2 regions of the Peribacillus sp. FSL H8-0477 genome follow, and region 2 is predicted to be linked to the other one. Evidence: riboswitches for the same ligand, from Rfam matches in the RefSeq annotation. Region 2 holds a riboswitch; the other holds the start of a gene.
What was found. A riboswitch is a leader RNA that binds a small molecule or an ion and turns the genes downstream of it on or off. The one in region 2 is predicted to bind cyclic di-GMP.
Positions count from the first base shown of each region.

Region 1: it holds a riboswitch for cyclic di-GMP, as region 2 does, so the genes downstream of both, MHI18_RS20150 (globin-coupled sensor protein) here and MHI18_RS09385 (methyl-accepting chemotaxis protein) in region 2, are expected to answer to the same signal.

Region 1 is NZ_JBBODE010000002.1:1,713,824-1,725,718, reverse strand. Features, by position in the region: gene wrbA (NAD(P)H:quinone oxidoreductase) at 1-451, opposite strand, end outside; gene MHI18_RS20150 (globin-coupled sensor protein) at 753-2,051, opposite strand; cyclic di-GMP riboswitch class II at 2,064-2,145, opposite strand; RNA gene ssrS (6S RNA) at 2,290-2,486, opposite strand; gene tatA (twin-arginine translocase TatA/TatE family subunit) at 2,678-2,887, shown strand; gene MHI18_RS20135 (DUF6440 family protein) at 2,962-3,147, opposite strand; gene kynB (arylformamidase) at 3,608-4,237, opposite strand; gene kynA (tryptophan 2,3-dioxygenase) at 4,253-5,092, opposite strand; gene MHI18_RS20120 (amino acid permease) at 5,109-6,497, opposite strand; gene kynU (kynureninase) at 6,521-7,807, opposite strand; gene MHI18_RS20110 (potassium channel family protein) at 8,614-8,964, opposite strand; gene MHI18_RS20105 (globin-coupled sensor protein) at 9,006-10,301, opposite strand; gene MHI18_RS20100 (metallophosphoesterase family protein) at 10,445-10,933, opposite strand; gene MHI18_RS20095 (DUF3900 domain-containing protein) at 11,040-11,895, shown strand, end outside.
Region 2 is NZ_JBBODE010000001.1:1,836,458-1,848,352, reverse strand. Features, by position in the region: gene MHI18_RS09435 (response regulator transcription factor) at 1-579, shown strand, start outside; gene MHI18_RS09430 (3-ketoacyl-ACP reductase) at 684-1,400, shown strand; gene MHI18_RS09425 (LCP family protein) at 1,609-2,484, shown strand; gene MHI18_RS09420 (tetratricopeptide repeat-containing glycosyltransferase) at 2,528-3,598, opposite strand; gene MHI18_RS09415 (hypothetical protein) at 3,686-3,994, shown strand; gene MHI18_RS09410 (GNAT family N-acetyltransferase) at 4,033-4,488, shown strand; gene MHI18_RS09405 (tetratricopeptide repeat protein) at 4,506-4,988, shown strand; gene MHI18_RS09400 (glycosyl hydrolase family 18 protein) at 5,010-6,050, shown strand; gene shc (squalene--hopene cyclase) at 6,135-8,021, opposite strand; gene MHI18_RS09390 (YwaF family protein) at 8,143-8,856, shown strand; cyclic di-GMP riboswitch class I at 8,978-9,061, shown strand; gene MHI18_RS09385 (methyl-accepting chemotaxis protein) at 9,218-10,939, shown strand; gene MHI18_RS09380 (SDR family NAD(P)-dependent oxidoreductase) at 10,956-11,702, shown strand; gene MHI18_RS09375 (sodium:solute symporter family protein) at 11,724-11,895, shown strand, end outside.

The DNA.
Region 1 (11,895 bases), on a different contig from region 2:
TATAGCCCGGAGCTGCCACAATGGCCCCCCAATGATACATCGATGTGTAAAGCGAAAGAATCGTCGCTTCCTGACCTCCATGTGGATTCTGAGCAGAAGCCATGGCACTCACAACTTTATTAGCAAGTTTCCCTTCTGCCCAAAGTCCGCCAGTTGTATCTAAAAACTGTTGGAACTGTGAGGGTACATTCCCATAGCGAGTTGGGGTACTGAAAATAAACGCATCTGCCCATTCCAAATCTTCTAGTGCCACTTCTGCTATTTCCTTCGTTCTCTCAATGGTCCTTTGCCAAATTTCATTTCCTTCAATGACTTCTGCTGGTGTTGTTTCCTTCACTTTCAGAATCTTTACCTCTGCACCCGCTTCTTTCGCTGCTTCTGCGGCCCAAGAGGCTAACTGATAATTCGTTCCGGTAGAGCTATAGTAGATAATCGCTAATTTTACAGACATGTAATTTTTACCTCCAGAGAATGTATCGTTACACTTCTTCTACCCAAAACCATGCAATTTGTAATCACTTTTCAAAAAGTTTAAACGAATTAAAAAAAAGACCTTCTATTACGAAGGTCTTTACGCATGATTAAGTGCTTTTGGGGAAGTATGCTATTTTTTCCCAAGTATTTTAATTCTTGATTGCCCCCATTTTACATAGGTAGTAGTCAATGTTAACCCTCCCCCAAAAATCACTAGTAAGAATTTTGACTAAAAGAAAAAGGATCACAACAGGATCCCATCATCTGTACAAGCAACATTAACCGTTGTTAGCTATTCCATCCAACTGTTCCGCTGAAGCTGAAACGCTTGCTGTTGCTTCTCCGATTTCTTCAATCACGTAGACAAGTCCGTTCATTTTTCTATCAATGGTAGATAAAGTTTGAGCACTTTCAATAATTGATTCAGCTATATGAGTAAAAACCTGTTTTGTCTCTTTAGAAGTCGATACACCTGATTGTACGGCCGATTTAACATGTTCAAGTGATTCCATCACTTTCTCCGTATTTACGTCTGAAGCAGTAATAAGTGTACGGATTTCCGAAACAGAATCCTTTGTTTGCTCAGAAAGCTTCCTGACCTCTTGTGATACTACGGCAAATCCTCTGCCATGTTCGCCCGCTCGAGCAGCTTCAATCGCTGCATTAATGGCAAGCATATTTGTTTTTTCCGCGATTTCTTCAACGATACGGACAATCTCTGTAATTCGTTGAGTCGATGTGACTAATTGTAGAGTACGGTCTGTCATGGCTTGTGTATCATTGTTAATCAAATAGATCTTTGTCAATAATTCATTTAGCTTTTCCTGTCCTTCAACTGACATTTCTTGGACAGTATTCGATTGCTCGATGCTAGCTGCCATTTGATTCTTTACTCCTATACTACTGTTTACCAAGGTTTCAACCGATGTAATGGTCTTCTCTGCCAATGAAACCAGATCTTTGCTTACAGCAGTAATTTCTCCTTGGATTGCCTGCCTGCCTTGCGTATATGTATTATGGATCATTTCAGCATTTTGACGTTCATAGGCTTCTAAAACAATTTGCTGTTCCAGACTAAGTATTTTGGTAACAGCCGATAAGAGTTGCTGAAGTTCTCCAATATCCTCAGTTTTATTACAGATAATTGTCAAAAGTGAATTTTGTAAATTTTGAAAGGCACCCATATACCATGCTGGCTGCAATCCAATTTTATAATGTGCTTTCGCAACTCTATCCCTTATTTCTAAAAATTTTTCATCAATATGACCGGAAAACAACTCAATCACATGTACTTTCAATGTTGACCTTAGTTTTTCGAGCATACTATACGATTCAATTATATGTTTCAAAGCAGGAACTTCAATAATAGTGGAATAAAAGTCATCAACCAATTGGTCAATATGTTCCTCAACTACAGGCTGCAGGCATTTTATTACGTGCAAATCTGATTCAGAAAGGCGGATCATCTTCAATTTCTGTAGTATAGCTGGATCGGTAACGCTGATAGAGATATCTGTTTTATTGCCTTGTACTAACCAATGGGTATTAACTGATTTCTTCTTTAGTAATCCTAACATTCCATTTATCCCCTTATTGGCCGGTTGCGCTACTCACTCCTATTCTTTCAAGCGCCCAGTTAGCGAAAGAATAATCCACGTTTCCTTTTCTTAGTCTGTTATTTTTATATAGTATTATCATTTTACTTTGCAGAAAGACAAATGAAAAGAAAAATTTCCCAGACCTCAACAAATTGAACACATTCTTTAGAATGCACAAAAAAACCAGTTCCAAAAGGAACTGGTTTGCGTGTTTAAAGTAGAAGCCGCCTTTGCCGTAAATAGTGTAAGAAAGTTTTAGACCACTTTGTCAAAAAGTGGGTGCTCGCAAAAGCAATCCTGTATGTCCTCAGTGCATTTACTGCAGAGGCCTGACATTCCTGCTTTGATAATAAAACTCCCTGTTACAACTTAAAGGTTAAAACTTAATTATCGTTACGTACAACGCAGCTTGTATATGTATAATATCCAATCTGAAAGAAAAATACAAGTACAAAAACTTCCAACTCAGAACTTTTTTTAATATATTTTTCACGCAGATTTTATAAATGTATATTCCTCCGCCTTTAAACCATTTCTATTTGCAATCTTTTACCAAAGAGCTATAATGGACATAGATTTAAAACATGTAGGAGTTGAACTAAATAATGTTATCAAACATTGGGGTACCCGGACTGATTATTATCTTAGTCCTAGCATTAATCATCTTTGGACCAAATAAACTCCCTGAAATTGGCCGTGCTGTTGGAAACTCATTACGTGAATTCAAAAAAGCCACGAATGATATTACTAGTGATATAAAAAGCGATGTCCAACAAGATATTGAACTTGCTAAAAAAGACGTGTCAACAAAATAAAAGCAGATCCCACTGGGTCTGTTTTTTATTTTGTGTCTTTCTATTTTTTAGGACATAGAGAAGCAGCCGTCGTATTATTCAACCGGTATAAAATCTTTATCAACTAAAGGTTTTCCATCTTTATCAACCCTAACAGTTAACCCAGAAGTTAGGCCGTCATTATGAAACATATATAGGACTCCTGTCTCATTATCACGAATGATTTTGGTAACCTCCATTTTCCCTTGAGTATAAACATCCTCAAACCGTTTATCTGCCACTAAAACCCACTTCCTTTTCGGTTTGTTGAAACAGCTTCTTTTGATATTACCACTATATGTAAAATAATTCCTTTTTCAACCTATGTGTACACAAAAAAAAACAGACCTCGTAGGGTCTGTTTTTTAAAACAAAAAGAAAGACGCCTGCATAAATGCAGGCGTCTGATGCGTTTGCGGCGAAAGACCGTTGGGCCACATCCCTACGTTAAGCCGAAGCTTAGTGTCTCGCGTCTTACGCAAATTAGCTCATCGCTATGTTAGTATAACACCTAGTCCTTGGAGATACAACCTTCTTTTTTATATTTTTATTTGTGCCTTCGTTTAAAGGATAAATTGATATGTTTTTCTCACTCAGCAGCCATCGCTGAGCTGTAGTGTATATTCTAACGAGATTATTATTGCAATACTTAATCTAAATTAAAACCCAATGAATCCATACATCATTGGGTTTTATAGTATTTTATTTAATTAGTTTCCGAATCACGGCTCGGACTGGGCTCCCATCAGCACCTGTTAATGAAAGCGGGAGTGCTGATAACTCGTACCAGCCGAGTTCGATGTTCTCCAGAACAAGACCTTCTAAAATATGAATACCGTTTTTTGCCAGTTCATGATGAGATGGGAGGTCTTTGCTGTCTAATTGATCAACTGTCGGTAAATCTAGACCGATTAACCGAACCCCCTTTTCTGCCAAGAATTTTGGCAAATCAAGATCAATAGTCGGAATGGATTGCGGAAAAACGGAACGATCTGTCCAGCTATTTGTTCGAATCAGCACCCTAGATACCTCTCCAAATTCGACTTCTTTAAAGTCAGATGCTTTAAGTGTATCGTTTCCATTCCATTCGATGAGTAAGGCAGGACCAATATAAAGATCCAAATCTAGCTCATGAACTTTTTTGCCGTGGTCATCAAAGTGGAATGGTGCATCGATGTGCGTACCAAAATGGGTACTCATAGTAAATTGTCCTACATTTACTGAGCCGCTTTCGGCCTTTGTACAACTAATTTTATAGACAAATTTGGTATCACCCGGCCACTCTACAGTTTGGGTATTTAACGCTTGAGAAATATCAATCCAATGTGACATCCTTCATTTCCTCCTTTATAATTTGGTTCTCAATGTCCATAATTCCGGGAAAAACTGCTGATCCAGCACCCGTTTTAAATAAGAAACCCCTGCTGAACCGCCAGTTCCCATTTTATGGCCGATAATTCTTTCCACTGTCGTCATATGATTAAATCGCCAAGATTGCTGTTGGCTGCCAATATCGATCAGTTTTTCTGCCAACTCATATAAGTCCCAATATTGTTCAACGTCTTGATAAACCATCAGCCAAGCCTTTTCAACACTTTCATTCACTTCATAAGTTTGTGAAAAATCTCGATTCAGCACACTTTCATCGATTGGCAGACCTCTAGCAGCCAGTGCCGTAATGGCTGCATCATAGATACTGGGCGCTTCAAGTGCTTTTTCCATAGTTTCAGCGAGTTCTGGTTGATGACGGAATACCGCTAGCAGTTGCGGATTCTTTTGTCCAAGGGAAAATTCAATTAGCCGATTTTGATGAGATTGAAACCCTGAGCTAGACCCTAGTTTATCCCGAAATTCCATATATTCAGCAGGAGTCAAGGTTGCTAAGACACTCCATGATTGTATAAGCTGCTGCTGAATTCGCGAAACCCGTGACAGCATTTTAAAAGAAGGCTCTAAGTTATCTTTTTGAATGCTTTCAATTGCGGTTTTTAATTCATGGAGAATTAACTTCATCCATAATTCACTTGTTTGATGGATAATGATAAATAGCATTTCATCGTGATGATCAGACAGTCTGTGCTGACTTGAGAGAATGCTGTCCAAATGCAAATAATCACCATATGACATCTCTTTTTTAAAATCAGTCCGAATGCCTGAATCTAATTTCTTATCATCTTGGTTCACGATATAGCCTCCTAGTGAGTCAGCTCACTCGTTTATTTTTCGTGTCGGTTGGCGATGATTTCTTTGTCCAGTTCATTATCTTAAACACAATACATAGGAAAATCAGCCATGGTACTCCGAATTGAAGCACAATTTTAAATGATGGTGTGAACCAAGTCGAAATCATTAAGGCTGCCAGCAATAAGCCGCCTAAGATTGTTAAATAAGGAAAACCGATCATCCGAACCGGCAACTGCCTGCCGCCTTTTTTACCCCAGTTTTTTCGGAAATACAAATGGGAAACAAAGATCATAAACCAAGTGAAAATGGCTCCAAACATTGAAATTCCCATCATGAAGGCGTAAGAAGTATCGGGTGAAAGCACCTTAACGAGAGCGGCTAGAATTACACCTAAAGTAGAAACAGCGACAGCTCTAGATGGCACCCCTTTTCTATTCACCTGATTAAACCAAGACGGTGCTTGTTTTTCCTGTGCAAGTGCGAAAATCATTCGAGTGGATGCATAAAGCTGACTGTTCATTGCTGAAAGAGCCGCTGTTAAGATAATAAAATTCATAACGCCCGATGCTCCGGGAATATTCAATATTTCCATGACCTTCACAAATGGACTTACTTCAATCCCGGCTGACTGCCAAGGTACAATCAGCAGCATAATACCAATCGTAAGAACATAAAAAGTCGATAAGCGGAAAACAGTCGCTTTCAGTGCCTTTGGAACGGCGACATCCGGATCTTTTGCCTCACCGGCTGTGACCGCAATCATCTCCGTACCAAGGAAACTGAATAACGAGATAAAGACCGCCACCCATAATCCCCACAAACCAAATGGCATGAAGCCTCCATCATTCACATAATTACTGAACCCTGTAGATGGAGTATCTGATCCAAGCAGAACGTACGCTCCTAATAAGACAAACAAGACAATTGCACTGATTTTAATCATAGAAAACCAATATTCAAATGAAGCGAACGTATGAACACTAGTGATATTTACATAAATAAGAATCGCTGCAAACAGCACAATCCAGATGACTCCAGGAACCGTTGAGAACCAATATTTCATATATACCGCAATCGCACTAACTTCCACGCCTACCGCTAAGACATTCGCAATCCAATACGAATAACGAACCAGAAAACCAGCCATGGGACTGATATATTTCTCAGCAATGGTTCCAAAGGATCCGGAGGTTGGGTAGGCCACGGTCATCTCAGCTAAACATCCCATCAGAAGCAATACAATGAACGCTCCTATTGCATAGCTTATAAGTACACTTGGACCAGCCGTTGATATGGCCAGACCGCTGCCAAGAAATAATCCTGTTCCAATAGCGCAGCCCATCGCGATCATTGTCAATTGATTTGTTTTTAGTTCACGTTTAAGTGAACCGCCTTGTTTTTTTTCCATGTTTCATCACCTTTTCTAACCTCTTAAGCGATCACTTCACGCTTATTTTCAAATTTTTCATATTGCTTGTCTTTCACAATGCTTTTCAAAGCTTGAACCGTCTCCCACATCTCCAGATATGTAGTATAAAGGGCAACAGGAGCCAGCCGAATAATATTAGGTTCACGGTAATCGGGGATAATTTTTTCTTCTTTAAGACATTTACAGATTCTCGCAGCCTCAATATGTTCCAAACAAATATGACCGCCTCTCCGCTGATCTTCTAGTGGATGCCCCATTTCAAAGCCCAGCCCAGACAGCTCTGACTTTATTAAATCACTAAAATATTGTGTGCAGTTCAGGGATTTTTCACGTACATTTTCTATACCTGCTTCCGCAAACATTTCAAGTGATCCTTTTAAAGGCGCCATACTTAAGATATGCGGAGTCCCAATCTGAAACGCTCCAGCATCTTTTGCTGGTGAAAAAATATGTTCCATATCAAATTGTTTGTCTTTCTTTGATCCAAACCAGCCTGTAAGACCAGGTAAAACACCAAAATGTCTCTTATTCACATATAATCCTGCAACACTGCCAGGCCCAGCATTCAGGTGCTTATAGTTGCACCAAAATGCAAAATCAACGTCCCAACGATCAAAGTAGTGAGGGACGGCCCCTACGGAATGGCAGCCATCAAACCCTATCAAAATACCTCTATCATGTGCTTCCTTTGTTAAACGAGCGATATCAAGAATTTGTCCGCTGCGATAAAGAACGGTTGGAAGAATAATTAAGGCAACTTCATCCGTCATTGATGCGATAATGTCCTCTTCCTCCAATATACGACCATCCCGGCTCTTCACTTGAATGAGATGCTGTTCTGAATCGTATCCACGCAGCTTCAACTGGCTCTGCAAAGCGTAAATATCACTTGGAAACGTTAACTCATCGGCAAGAATTTTAGTCCTGCGTCCTGACGGGTGATAAAACGTGGCTGTCAATTGATGTAAATTCATCGTTGTCGACCCAGTGACTATTACTTCATTAGCTTCTGCTCCAATCAATGGAGCCATCAAAGCACCGAGCCTTTCGGAAAAAGTAAACCACGGATTTTCCCCTTTTGTCCAGCCATCAATTCCATATTGTTTCCAATCATCCAGTGACGAGAGTAGACTTGCTTCAGCTCGCTTTGAAAGGAGCCCTAAAGAATTCCCATCCAGATAAATTGTCTCTGAATCAAGATAAAATTCATCCCTAAAGGATGCCAGTGGATCAATTAAATCTAAATGTATTGCATATTCCTTTGAAGCTTCAAACTGCCTATTCATGATATCCCTCCGTTTTCATAAAAGCCATCTATATGATTGCGTCACAAATTTATAATGCCAGCCGATTATAACTAACATTCGACAGAGGAGGAATAATTCCTGTTTACCCTCTATTCAAATTCCGCAATCTACATCAATGCAAAAGAAAAGATTAAAGCTCTTTTTCATATAAATGGCTTCTCGAGTAACATCATTTTTTGTCAGATGGGGGTTATTCGGCCATTACCGCTTGATAGGACTTCCAACTCTGGATAGTTACTCACTTTTAAATCAAAAAAGGGATAAATCCATTAAAAAAGGTCTTTTTCATATAAACGGCTTCTCGAGTAACATCATTTTTCTGTCAGTCGGAAGTTATTCGGCCCGTTTTCAATTTTATTCGGCCCATTCTTTAATATATTCGGCCCTTCCAGCCTTTTATTCGGCCCATTCTGCTATGTATTCGGCCCTTCCCCTTTCTACTCCAACTCTGGATAGTTACTCACTTTTAAACCCCAAAAACGAGAGAAACCTATTAAAAAAGCTGTTTTTTCATATAAACGGCTTCTCGAGTAACATCATCTTTCTGTAAGATGGGGGTTATTCGGCCCATTTTCGATTTTATTCGGCCCTTACCCATTACCACTTGATTGGACTTCCAACTCTGGTTAGTTACTCACTTTTAAACCCCAAAAAAGAGAAATCTATTTAAAATAGCTCTTTTTTTATATAAACGGCTGATCAAGTAACATCATCTTTCTATAAAATGGGGATTATTCGGCCCATTCTTTTACAAAACCAAAAAAAGCAAACCCTTATAAATAGTGGGTTTACTTTTGGTCTTCTTTTTTATCTTTGTTTAGGTAGCCGCTTTGCATGCTGAAGGCAATCTTACTAATGAACCCAAACATAAGCCCTATTCCTGCAATGGCATACACCATCGTAAATAGTTTTCCAAATGTGGTGCTTGGAGTAAAACTGTCGTCCCCAACCGTTGTTAAGGTCATCACACTGAAATATAGGGCATCAAGTACAGCAAGATTTTCAACCGTTGAGTAGAAGATGGAACCTGATACCAATGTTAGCAAAATAAGAAAAAACAAGACTTGAAACTCTTTTTCCTTGAAGGCATGTATAAGCGCCGTTACAAGCCGTTTTAAGGTAAGTATAAATGAGATCATCAACTAACTCCTTACTAAAATTAAAAGGTTAAGCGTGTATTTTATAATGAAGAAGTAAGTTGTGTCAATTGGTCAGAAGACGTGGCTACCTGTTCAAACGCCTGGTTAATCCCCTCAAAAATTGAAGTCAAATCAACCATTTCATCTGCTATTCTTACATTCTGGTCTTTCATTTGAAACATAGAATCTAGTATTTGAGCGAAAAATAAGTTCGTTTCAATAGATTCTTCTGTACCGTGCTTAATATCGCCATTTACCGATAATATCGATTCATGTATGGTTTCCGTATAAGTTTGAATGGCTTTTATTAAGGTTGATACCTCCGAAACGGATTTCTTAGTTGACTCAGCCAGCTTACGAACTTCATCAGCTACTACCGCAAACCCTCGCCCATTCTCACCTGCTCTAGCTGCTTCTATTGCTGCATTTAATGCAAGTAAATTGGTTTGTTCTGCGATAGAGGTTACCACGGTGACAATACTGTTAATTTGCTTCGAAGTCTCCGTTAAGTTGCTCATATCAGCAGATATTTTCTGCATATGAAGCTGTGATTGATTCATAATTTGCTCTACCTGTTTTAACCGAGCTGCCCCTTCCTTCGATTTTCTCTCGGTTTCAATAGCTATATCCAACCCAGTTGAGGTTAGAGAACGAATATCCGTTAATTTATGGTTAATTTCAATAGAAGATGAGCTCGTCTCCTCGCTGATAGCGGCTAATTCCTGTGCAGAACTATTTACATTTACTTTGAGATTTAATTGTTTATCTTCAATCCCTTGCCTAATCCGTTTATTTTCCTGCTCGTAGGCCTCTAAAACAATCTGCTGCTCTAGGTTGAAGATTTTCGTAATAGCTGCCATGACCTCCGAATATTCCTTAATTGTTTGCATATTGGGTGTAATTATAGTATTTACAGACAGCAGTAAATCCTGAAAAGCACACATATACCATGTTGGCTCAAGACCGATTCGCACATGAACATGGGCAATGATTGTACGCTGTTTGATATAATCATGATTAATCTTTCCTGAAAACATTTCATAAATATGCTTAATGAGTGTTTTCTTTAAACGATCGACACTACTCTGTTGGTTAATAATATCCATTAATGCCGCTCGATTCGAAAGGTTTTTATAAAAATTTGTCACCATGTCTTGTAGATGGTCTTCAATAACAGGCTGTAGAGAACGAATCATACATAAATCCTTTGTAGTTAGATGAATCATGTGGATTTGCTGACTAACATCCTGATGACCATCGACATCAATATAAACATCCTTTTCATATTGATCATAGTTTCTTTGCTCTAACTTAGGTCTAGTTAGTAAATTTCTCATAGATACTTCTCTCCTTGATATAGCCTAATCACAGTAACTGTTATAGTATACAGATTATGAAGAGAATATTCTAGAATAATAGTATAAAACTTACAATTTAACCAAAACAACACTTATTTTAATCTGGATTTAAAGGAAAGTAATTATTTAAAATATAGGTGATTAATTTCTAATGTATCTGTGATTTCCAATATCCCAAAAGAAAAGGATGGCTGTCTCCGTTTATCAGTAGGCGAACCCGGATTAAACACCCACATCCCGCCTATCTGTTTTTTTACTGGTATATGAGAATGGCCAAATATGAGCAAATCTAAAGATTCCTCTGAAAAAGCAGCGAGGGCTCGTTTTTCTGTCGTTTGTTTTTGTCCATGACCATGAACAACTCCAATTTTAAACCCTTTTATTTCGAGTAACTTCTTATCTGGGAATTGCTGTTTAATATGTTCGGAATCAACATTCCCGTATACTCCTTCAATAGGTCCGTATGGCCTGAGCATATCCAGCACTTCTATCGTCTGCCAATCACCTGCATGAATAATCAAATCTGCCTGCTTTAATTCTTGGACTAATTCAGATGGAAGCTCCTTGGCACGTTTTGGTATATGTGTGTCAGATAAAACAATCACCCTCATAAAAACACCCCCGCTTTAATACTTCATTCCAGCTAAATTCGTTTGACGGATTTCAATAACCTTTTTATACTAGTGTGAGCTACTTTTTAGAAAAAAGGTGAATTAAATGGATTTTACTATACAATACCTGTCCTTTTACGTCGTTACAGTAGATGGTAAGGGAGAACAAGCGGATAAACGCTACAAGCATTTTCAAACCCTTGATCATGAAGAATATGAAAATAGTCCGTTAAAAGGTTTCCTAGATGGAGAGCTGATGAAAATCAGCAAACGCAAAGTCGATCGTCACCCAAAAGCAGAACAGGTACCAACCAAAGTCGGTCACTTTATTGTTGAAGAAGGACATGAACTGGATTCAAACCCTAACTATAATTTATTTAACCGCGTCCGCAATGCAGATACAAAAGATATGTTTTATCAAGAAAATGAACAATTTGTCATTTCCTATCTTGATACAAGTGCTGTTCGAGGCGGAGTCTTTCTCGTTGCCTCCGCAAAGCTAAGCAGCTATCTAGATGAAAACTTTATCTTCCTATTAAAATGTGATTTTGAACCGAAAGTTGCCTCTATTTCTGATGAACAGACTTTAATTCGCAATGTCGAAATGGCGATTACAACCAAAAATATGAAATCCATTCAGTACCCTTTCATGCCGGAAGAGGGAATTGTAGAGTCTGGAGAAATTAAGATCCACCAATCATCTCATGCTCGTTATTTTGAGGACTTCTTAAAGTTTGTTGAATATGGGGAATCTATGCCTGAGATCGTCAAAAATCAGGTCATGGAAATGGTATACGAACAAATCAATACCATTTACCCAGAGCAAACCGAGGAACGCCAAAAACTCGATCAAGCCATGGAGGTTTGGGCAGCCAGTGAAAAGAGAGAGATTCAAGAACACTTCTCCCACACAGAAATTGTTGAAGCGGCTGCTCAAATCATTGAACACACACCAGAAATTC
Region 2 (11,895 bases):
GAAGATCAGCAGATGCTGCTTGGAGCGATGGGTGCACTTCTTGATTTAGAGGAAGATATGGAAGTGGTCGGAAAAGCAAAAAATGGCGAAGAAGCTCTAGAGCTGGTAAGAGAGCATCAACCGGATATTTGCATTACGGATATTGAAATGCCGATAAAAAATGGTATCGATGTTGCAGAAGCATTAAAGAATAGTTCGTGTAAAGTTCTCATTCTTACAACTTTTGCCCGTTCAGGCTATTTTGAACGTGCGCGTAAAGCTCAAGTTGGCGGGTATTTATTAAAGGATAGTCCGAGTGAGGAGCTGGCAGCTTCCATTCGAATGATTATCAGTGGAAGAAGAATCTATGCGCCTGAATTGATGGATGTTGCCTACGAGGAGGTTAATCCGTTAACAGATCGTGAAAAGCAGGTTCTCCAACTGATAGCTGATGGAAAGAACACGAAGGAAATAGCCAGTAATTTATATCTTACCAATGGAACGGTTCGTAATTATATTTCCATCATTCTTGATAAACTAGATGTAAGCAATCGAATTGAAGCCATTAAACGATCACAGGAAAAGGGATGGTTTAAATAGGCAGCCAATGAGGCTGTATGCTTCAGGCGGAAATATTGATTACTTTTCTATGCAGGGATATAATCTTATGACATAAGAAACAGTAGAAGAAAAGGAGTGATCATATGCAAGAGATTCAAGGAAAAACAGCACTGATTACAGGAGCTGGACGGGGAATTGGTCGTGCAACAGCCATCGCTTTTGCAAAAGAAGGTATTAATGTTGGACTTGTTGGCCGTACAAAAGAAAATCTTGAAAAAGTTGCGGCAGAACTAAAGCCTTATGGCGTAAAGGTTGCTTTGGCAGCGGCAAACGTTGCTAATAATGCTGAAGTAATTAAAGCAGTTGATCAGATTAAAGCGGAATTAGGAGCGATTGATATTCTGATTAACAATGCAGGAATCGGTAAGTTCGGCAGCTTCCTTGAGCTTTCTCCAGAAGAGTTTGAGAATATCATTCAGGTAAACTTAATGGGAACATATTATGTAACAAGAGCTGTCTTACCAGAGATGATTGAGCAAAAATCAGGAGATATAATTAATATTTCTTCAACTGCTGGTCAAAAAGGAGCTCCTGTTACAAGTGCATATAGTGCTTCTAAATTTGGTGTTTTAGGATTAACTGAATCGCTTATGCTGGAAGTAAGGAAGCATAATATCCGTGTTAGCGCCTTAACACCAAGTACGGTAGCAACTGATTTAGCAATTGATACGAACCTGACAGATGGTAATCCGGATAAAGTAATGCAGCCAGAAGATCTTGCTGAGGTAATGGTTGCACAGTTAAAACTTCATCCTCGTATCCTTATGAAGTCAGCGGGCTTATGGTCAACTAATCCATAATAGAAAGTAAGAATGGACCTGTCATTATGACAGGTCTTTTTTTTGTATTTTTTCATATATTGTATTTATTGGATATATTTGATAGATTATGTAGAAAGAGCTGAAATAGAAAAGGACGGAAAATATGGCAGGCAGCAGACAGAGTTCTAAGAATGGTAAAAGGAAAGGTAAAAGACGAAAGGTTATTGTATCTTTGTTTCTTGTTTTCTTGTTTGTTTTACTGGGGGCAGCCACCTATTTTTATTATGAATATTCTCAGGCTCTAAATAAAGCAAAAACGGATACAGATACGGCTGTTCCAACGGAAGAAATTGAGTTTAACGGAGTAGAAAATCCTCTTGGGAAAGTGAATGTTCTTCTACTGGGAGTTGATGCTAGAGAAGGTGAAGAGGTTTCTCGGACGGATACTATTATGATTGCTCAGTATGATCCAGAAACGAAGAAGTCAAAACTTGTCTCTCTCATGCGGGATAGTTATGTTGAAATACCTGGATATAAAAAACATAAACTTAACTCGGCCTTTACTTATGGCGGTACAGAACTGCTGAGACAGACGATATACGAGAATTTTGCTATTGATTTACAATATTATGCCTTAATTGATTTTAAAGGATTTACAAAGATGATTGATGCAGCTTTTCCTAATGGAATTGAAATTAATGTAGAAAAAGCGATGTCAAAAAATATTGGTGTAAAATTAAAGCCTGGTTTACAAGAACTGCATGGAAAAGAACTACTCGGTTATGTAAGATATCGTAATGATGCACAAGGGGACTTTGGACGAGTGGAGCGTCAGCAGAAGGTTATTAAGCAGCTGACGAATGAAGTGGTAAGTATTCAGGGGGTAATGAAGTTGCCGACTATGATTGGAACCATACAACCATACATTTTCACCAATATCGAACGGTCTTTATTATTATCAATCGGAACGGCCTTTCTTTCTAATGAAAATCGGAATCTTCAAACGCTTAGAATTCCTCAAGACGGATCGTATCAAGACAAACGATATCCAGGGGCAGGACTTGTCCTAGATTTAGACATAGAAAAAAATAAAGCAGCCTTACAAGACTTTTTAGGAAAGTAAGAAGTCCCCGCCAGAACTTATTAAGTCGGTGGCGGGGATGTAGTTATTCTCCAAAATACCGTTTGAAGAATTCTTGATTATACTGAATTTGTGAATTGTTCGGGAGAAATTCGGCCGCTTTATCGTTATAACTCCTGGCAATCTCCTGATGTCCTAGTCTTGAATAACACAGGCAGAGCTGTAAATTTGGGAGCCATGTGTAACATGAACGGTTGATAAAAGGACTCTTTTCTGGTATTTCTACGATAGTTGCCAGCTTATACCAAGAGATAGCTTTTACTAAATCATTTTGCTCTAAGTACAAAAAGCCCAATCGGCAGCAAATCTCTCCTCTTGGGGTATCGTAGAGAAAGCTTTTTTGACAGATGTCCATTGCTTCAGGATACCTTTTAAGATTAAGAAAACAATCGGCTAATTTTCCGCATGCTTGAATATTGTCTTCAGACCAACCTAGACCCTCCTCTAAAAAGTATTGATACCAAAAAATGGCCTTTTCATATTTTCTATTGTCATTACATTCATTCGCATAATAATATTTGTCTCTGGGTGAAAAGGGTTTCCCTGATTCTAATGCTTTTTCGTAAATAAGTAGATTCCGGTTGCTGGAATGCCGCTCCTTTTGGTGGACTACGGCGATATCGGAAGGAATAATATTTCCCGCTACCTCGAGATATTCATGAACAAAACCAATCCATTTAAAATTATTTTCGCGTTTGACCAACCTATTTCGCCTAGAACTAAAGCTTGGACTGCCATCCTCATTTAACGTCAGATGATAAAGCATAGAAACAGCATCTATTTCTAAGGACAGTGTCTTTTTAAGTGTCAGCAGTTTTTCTCGGTTTTCATCGGTAAATACATCATCAGCATCGAGCCACAGGATGAAATCTTTTGTAGCCTTAGAAAACGAATAATTACGAGCTGCTCCAAAATCATTAATCCATTCGAAATCATATATTTTGTCTGTGAATTTTTTGGCTAATTCCTTAGTCCGGTCTGTTGAGCCGGTATCGATAATAATGATTTCGTCCACGATATCTTTAATTGATTCTAAGCATTTGGGTAACGCTTGCTCCTCATTTTTGACAATCATACATAAGCTAATGGTATTCATTTGTTTGCAATCACCTCTCATTTAACATATTAAGATTTGATAGAAGGTGTGAGTCTGAGCGGTAAAAATAAACGGGAGGAAGAAATCATGTGTGTGCTTACAAAGGATTTAGCATTGAAATTTGAAAAAGCAGAAATCGATTCACTGACATCAAGGCTTACTGCTGTTCAGAGTAGTAAAGGTAACCCAATGTGTGTGAATATTCGCGATTTTGGCGGTGCTCGTGCTTTTTCTGTCAAGCATATACCTGGTCCCGCTTTTAATACGGTAAAGGGTTTAAGTAAGGAGGCTATTCCCTTTCTGAATCAAATCCTTGATTTTTTTAAAGAAAAAGAGATTCCTTGCCGAATTGAATTAACACCGACACACGCGTCATCGAAGTCTATACTTCTTTAACAGAAAGAGGTTTTTATCAGTCCGGTTTTCATACGCTTTTGTATGGCTCGACAAAAGCGAACTATGCTGCTGTTTCAGAAACGATAATGATTCGGGAATTGGAAGATCACGAGTTTGACAGATTCGGTGATATTTACGTTCGGGGATTTGGGATGCCTTCCTTTCTTAAGGAAGATATCACAAGGAATAATCAGGTTCTTTATGGACTGCAGAATTGGAGGTTTTTGGGAGCAATGGCCGCGGGGGAGCTGGTTGGAGTTGCTGTGTTATATACAAATGGTGAATGTGCTGATTTAGCAGCGGCAGCAACTGTCCCTGAAGCACGGAATAGAGGAGTCCAAAGCGCATTGCTTGCAGAGCGTTTTAAATTAGCCGGCAGTCTTGGGTGTGATTACATAATTGGACAAGCCCAATTTGGCTCTGCCAGTCAGCGGAATATGCAGCGAGCAGGCATGAATATTGCCTATACCAAAGCTATTTGGGTTCAAAGATAGGAGGGGATTATAAGAATTTGGATAAGTTGACAGAGGCGTTAGAACTGAGAAAACAGCAGAATTACGTGAAATCAAACGAAATGCTGATTGAATTGGCTGAGACATATCCTGAGGATGCAAAGATTGTTTACCAATGTGCCTGGAGTTTTGATGTTAGGGGAATGGAACGAAGAGCTATTCCATATTATCAAAAAGCAATTGAGCTTGGCTTACCTAACCAAGATGCTCAAGCGGCTTTCTTAGGTCTAGGAAGTACATACCGAACAGTTGGAGAGTATGCAAACTCGAAAGAAACATTAGAGAAGGCACGTAAACTATTTCCGGATAATCGGGCTCTTCATGTGTTTTATGCACTTACACTTTTTAATAGTAATGAGCATCATCAGGCAATGGAGATTCTAATTAACCAGTTAGTTGATACAACCAACGATGAGGAAATTAAACGATATCGGAAGGCGCTAAGTTTTTATGCAGATAAATTAGATACTGTCTGGGAGTAACGAGACATGGAGGAAATACAAATGAATGATCGATTAGTACGAAAAATGATTACACTATTCCTCGTGGTTATCGTTTTCTTTGGTACTGTTTCCTATGCTGAGGCTAAAACAGTGAAGAAAGAGGTACTGGGATTTACAGTGAAGTACAATAAGTTAGATGTCAGTTCGTATAAAGTCATGAATAAACATTCTGAAATGTTGACTTCTATTGCTGCGGCTACACATGTTGTTGATGGGTTAGGAACAATAAGAGGTACTTCGGCCAAGGAGCAAATTACGTTAGCTAATGAAAGAAACATGAACGCGACGTTGATGATAGGGAATGAGTTTAATCGTGAAAATGCTCATAGACTACTAAACAGTAAAACAAATCGAACGAGATTTGCTAAGAATACACTGGCTATTCTTAAAAAAGATCACTACAAAGGCGTCAATATTGATATTGAGAATGTACAAGGCTCAGATCGAAACGTATATACGAAGCTTATAAAGGAATTAGCTGAAGTTTTAAAGCCTAAAGGGTTTAGTCTATCGGTGTCATTGCAGCCTAAAACAGCTGATCACCCCCTGATGACTTGGAACTATGCCTATGACTATAAAGCCGTCGCAAAGTATGTCGATTACCTATTAATCATGACCTATGAAGAACACTACAAATCTAGCTTACCGGGTTCAGTTGCTTCCATTGGCTGGGTGAAGAAAGTCGTTGCCTACACGAAAACGGTTGTTCCAGCTGATAAAATCCTGCTTGGTATTGGTTCTTATGGGTATGACTGGAGTACAAAGGGGAAGACTGTTTCAAGAACCTATGAGGAATCAATGAAGCTAGCAAAAAAATATAAAGTGAAAATTATTTTTGACCGGGTTACAAAAACTCCGAATTTTTCTTATAAAGACGGTAAGGGTGTTCGACATATTGTTTGGTTTGAAAATGCTCAAAGTCTTTCCTATAAATTAGACGTAGTAAACGCAGAAAATTTAAAGGGAATTGGTATCTGGAGATTAGGCCACAATCAAGATGAACAGTACTGGAACATGATTACTAGTAAGCTGTCGAAATAGATACGTGTCGAAAATCTCAGACTGAGGGTACTGTATTAAAAAAAACTCTCCTATTTACTAAGGAGAGTTTTTTCGAGTAGAACACTAGTTAGTTGAGTTATTGAGGTATTTTTCCCGGTAATGGGCAAGCGTAAGCAGCGTGAAGATGTGCTGATAGCTATGGTAATGAATATATAGGAAGTTTGCTAGTCCTTGTCCAGCTGGATAAGAAGTAGTCCAATCATTTTTTTTGCCTTCACGGATCAGGTAGGCAATCCCTTTTTCTATGGAGGCACTTGGCTTGGCTGACACCGCAATCAAAGCATCCAATGCCCATGCTGTTTGAGTTAACGAACTAGTTCCAAGCGGTACATACTTTTTTTTGATATCACTGTAGCAAGATTCACCCCATCCTCCATCTTGGTGTTGGATACTTTTAAGCCATTTGACTGCCCTGCTGATTGCAGGATTTGTGGAATAACCCGAAGCAGCTAAGCCAGTAAGTGCTGCCCATGTGCCATAAATATAACAAACTCCCCATCTTCCATACCATGAACCATCCTTTTCCTGATGAAGAAGAAGCCAATCTGCTGCCTTTTTTATCGATCGATTGGGCATTTGGAGGCCCGCATACTTACATAAAAATTCTAACGCTCTGCCTGTTAAATCTGGTGTAGAAGGATCTGTTAAAATATATTTTGCTTCTTCGACAGGGAGCACGCTTAATAATTCATTGTCGACATTTTTTTCAAAAGCGGGAAAGCCGCCATCGTCATTTTGCATAGAAAGAAGAAATGTCACGCCTCGCTCCCAGGAATTGTGATGATCAGGATTTGAGACAAAGACGGGATGGAGTGCCCGCAGTGAAGCACTTGTATCATCTACATCAGGGTTTATAGTATTTAAATCGGAAAATCCCCAGCCACCGGGTGCTGTGTTTGGATTGTGAATGACCCAATCCCCATATTTCACATGCTGTTTTTTGCATAAATAGGCAGTTGCTTTTTTGATCGACGGTGTTGAAGAAGAAAGACCAGATTCCTGTAAGGCGTAGCTGATTAATGCTGTATTCCAAACGTTTGCGGTTGTATGTTGAATATGCACCTGACCATCAATAGAAGAAGCCATTGCTTTTAGTCCTTCCACTGCCTTAATGATTACCGGATCCTTTTTTGAATAGCCAAGGGAAAGGAGTGCGATAATCATAAAAAAAGTAGAGCTAAAATAATTATAGAGTGTTCCGTCTGGTTCAAGACGGTTTAACATATATTGTTCAATTGAATCAACAGCAAGTGATTTCAGCTTAGAAGGCAGCCCAATTAAGGCTGCTGTACTGGTTTGAAGACTCGAAAATAGAGAACGATAGCCGTTTGAACGTATCTCCTCCCACTCATGATCAGAGCTTCTGCTTTGATGTAAATCACTTAAATCTGGGGCATTCACACCTTTTACCTGAAATTTCTTTTCCCCGAGCAGGACGATCGGCATAAAATGAACTCGTGCATAGATGGAAATATCAAACATATTCACAAAAAAAGTCGGCGGAAGCAAAACAGCTTCTATGGGAATAGGAAAAAGTAATGGCCATTTATATTGACCTGTGACCGTAAGCATTAATCTTGTAAACATCTTAGTCTGCTTTAGTCCGCCTTTTTCAAGGATAAATCGCCGTGCTTTTCGCATATCTGGATCCTCTTTGTTCTTTAACCCTGAATAAAGAAGCGCATAGTAGGCTTCTGTGGTAAGAGAAAGGTTTCCATCCTTTTCATCCGCAAAGAGTTTCCATACACCGTTTTCGCGTTTGCTTTCAATTCGTTTGACTAATGATTGTATTAACTTTTCGTCATTGATCTCTAGAACTCTTAGTAAAATAATCATATAGGCATCGACTACAATATTTGTTTCGAATGGGTCATGCCATGAGCCATCTTTTCCTTGGCTGTTCTGAAGAATAGCCGTAAGACGGTTTATCTCTGGCTGGACATGCTGCATTCGATCACTCCTTTTATAAGACGTCACGAATATGTATATTCTCATCTCAAAGCTAATATACGAAAAAACACTTGATACAAAAGCTGTTTTCTATCATATAGGTAAAGGGGAAGAAGCTGAGATGGATAGATTTATAGGGGATAGTGATGACCATCAGTTTATCTTTTGGTCCGTAGACCATGTATGGGCTCTAGCGGCATTAGGACTACTCATAATAGGTCTCTTCATATTAAAAGGGCGTAGTGTAAATACGACAAGATGTCTGTGGTTAGAAAAAATCTTTGCTGTCACCCTGCTAATTATAGAAGGGTTATACCACATGTGGCTCTTTACGACGGAGCAATGGCATTTTAGACAATCTCTTCCTCTAGAGTTATGCAGTCTTAGTCTTATGGTGACAATCGTGCTGTTATGGACGGGGAATCGCTATTTATATCAGTTTGTTTTATTTGCCGGAATTGGCGGTGCTATTCAAGCCATGCTGACCCCTGTAATGGAATGGAGCTTTCCGCATTTTCGGTACTTTCACTTTTTTTATACACATATAGGCATTATTATAACGGCTCTCTATTTTACTTGGGTAAAAGGTTATCGGCCCACGCTAAGAGGAATTGGAGGAACCATGCTTACTTTAAATATTCTCCTGCCTTTTATATGGTTGATAAATGATCAACTCGGTGGTAATTATATGTTTCTGCGGGAGAAGCCAGGTAGTGGAAGTGTCCTTGATCTACTTGGTCCCTATCCTTGGTATATTCTTTCGATGGAAATAGTAGCACTGAGCGTTTTTTTCATTTTATGGAATTTACTCAGGGGGAATGTGAAAAAAATATGAAATAAACAGAGAGAATAGACCTATAATCTTTAAAAAAAGAGTGAAATTCTTATAAAAACTGCCGATATAATAAAAAATGTGCTCTTCGTTTTTAAGAAACAAAGATTACTTTATAAATGTATTGTGTAAATAGCAAATCCATTGAAAAGTGGAGACGCAAAGCCACGGGCCTACCGCATAGTGCTAGGGCAGCCGGGTTGCCGTACAAGTTACCATGGGTTTATACACTGCACCTTCTTCTGGTGCTTTTTTTTTATTTTGCCGGCAGCTTGGATTATATATACAGTACTTTTAGTGATCATGTGTCTTGTTTAGCATTTGTTTACATCATGTCAGTCAATCACTAAAAGGGGGAAATAAGATGTTTAATAAAAAATCGTTACGCTACAAAATCATGGTCATCGTGTTAGTTACCGTATGTTTGCTAACCGTAATTCTTTCAACTACAAGCATATATATGTTGGAATTAAGACTTCAAGAAGATTTAAAACAGGAATTGACAAGTGTGGGGTTATTAACAGAAAAGACATTAAATTCGACTGCGATAGAAACTTTAAGCAAGTCATCGAGTACAACAAATTCAACCTTTAAAAAAATACAAGGTGACCTTGATTCGATTCAAAAAGAGCAGGGAATTATGAGCTGGAGCTATATCTGGAGTGTCGATGGAGATAAAGTTACGCCGATAGGCTATACAAGTAATTTAAATGAGATTTATAAAGCAGGTGAAGTATTTGAGGATATTGCGCCCATTCATTTAAAAACGGCTCAACAAGCAATGGAATCAGGTAAATCAGAGGTGACTGATATTTTCAAGGATACGTTTGGATCCTGGAGAACAGTATTTACTCCCATCGAGAATAACGGACAGGTTATTGCTGTTATTGGGATCGATTATTCGGCAGATTATATTAACAATATTGTAAAAAAATCAATTATTAATCAAGTAGTCATAGGGGTATTGGGGTTAATTGTGATTCTGGTTGTGATCCATTTTGTATTGAAACGTCTTTTAAAACCGCTGGGCCTCGTAGTTGAAGTTGCTGATAGTGTCGCGAAGGGTGATTTAACGGCTACGATAAAAGCAGTTAATACGGATGATGAAGTTGGCAAGCTTTCGCATTCTGTACAAGAAATGGTTTCGAGTTTGCATGGTCTAATCACTAATATTCATGATACATCAAGCTATTTGGCTGCCTCTGCGGAAGAACTTTCTGCTAATGCTTCTGAAACGTATGACTATTCGATGAAAGTGTCTGAAGATATTACGAAAGTGGCACGTGGAAATGAAACCACCTTACAGACAACGGAGGAAAGTGTCGCTGCAATTGAAGAAACTGCATTTGGAATACAAAAAATTGCCGGTTCATCCTTGATCGTATCGGAATCTTCCGTTCATACGTCAAATGAGGCACAATTAGGAAATGAAATTGTGCACCGACTAATAGATCAGATGCAAAACATCCATGAATCAGTACATCAAATCGGAAATGTCATAGGTAAATTAAATGATAATACAGCGAAGATCAGCAGTTTTGTCAAAATCATATCTGAAATTGCTGATCAAACGAACTTACTTGCTCTTAATGCAGCGATTGAAGCAGCTCGTGCAGGTGAACATGGTAAAGGTTTCGCTGTCGTGGCTGATGAAGTAAGGAAACTGGCAGAACAATCATCAAATTCAGCTGTACAAATTACGGATCTAATTCGGGTCATTCAAACTGATTCTTCATACTCCATTCAAGTCATGGATAAAGGTGAAAAAGATGTGGAAGCAGGCTTGACTCTAACGAACGAGGCCGGTTCCATTTTTGAACGGATTTTTGAATCAACTGAAAAAGTTGCCCTGCAAATTCAAGAAGTATCTGCCGCATCTGAAGAAATATCTGCTTCTTCTGAAGAGGTTGCCGCATCGGTTAATGAAATGAAGGCCACTGCAGAGAATACAGCGAAATTCTCTACCAATGTTTCCGAAGCCAGTCGTGAACAGTTGATATCAATGGAAGAGATAAAGGCAACTTCTGATTCGTTAGGAAAAACAGCTGAGGAATTACAAATACTAATCGGCCATTTCAAAATTTAAGAAAGCAGGGGGAGCTATGAACTTTTGCAATAAGACAGTTGTAGTAACCGGCTCAAGTAAAGGCATTGGTAAAGCAGCGGTGCTTGCCTTTGCCAAAGCTGGAGCAAATGTTTTAATCAATTACATAGGAAGTGACGAAGAAGCGGAGGCTGTTCGGGAACAGGCCGAGACTTATGGTGTGAAAGCCTATAAATATCGAGCAGATGTCGCAGATTCTAAACAAGTTTCTGAGATGTTCAGCTATATGGACGAACAATTAGGGAGTTTGGATATTCTTGTCAACAATGCAGGGTTTGCGCAGGAGTCGCCAATTACCGAGATGTCCGATGATATGTGGGACAAGATGATTAAGGTGCATCTGTACGGTACTTTTTATAACGCGAGAGAAGCGGCCAAGCGGATGAAGGTTCAGGGGAGCGGTAAAATTATCAATATCTCTTCAGATTTAGGAAGCCTTGGGTGTGAGGACTTTACCCATTACTCAGCAGCGAAAGGCGGAATCAATGCCTTTACAAAAGCACTCGCGAGGGAATTAGCCCCTGAGATTAATGTAAATGCTGTAGCACCAAGCGGCACGCTGACAGATATCCTAGAAGCGTTTGGTGAAAATTATATTGAGGAAGAAGCGAGTAAGTACCCATTACAACGTTTGGCAAAGCCTGAGGAGATTGCCCAGACCATCCTCTTTATAGCATCGGAGCAAGCTAATTTCTTCGCAGGACAAATTATCAGTCCGAATGGCGGAGTAGTTATGAATGGCTAATAAACAGCGGAGGGTTCAATAGTGAGTGCAATCGTAATATTTTGTCTTTATTTAGTATTTATTTATTATATAGGTTTCAAAGGGTATCAACGGATAAAAACAGCAGAAGACCTGATTGTAGCCGGATGGAGTATGCCGCTGTATGTTGTAACGGGCAGTCTGATTGCAGCTTTGCTTGCTGCACCATTCTTCT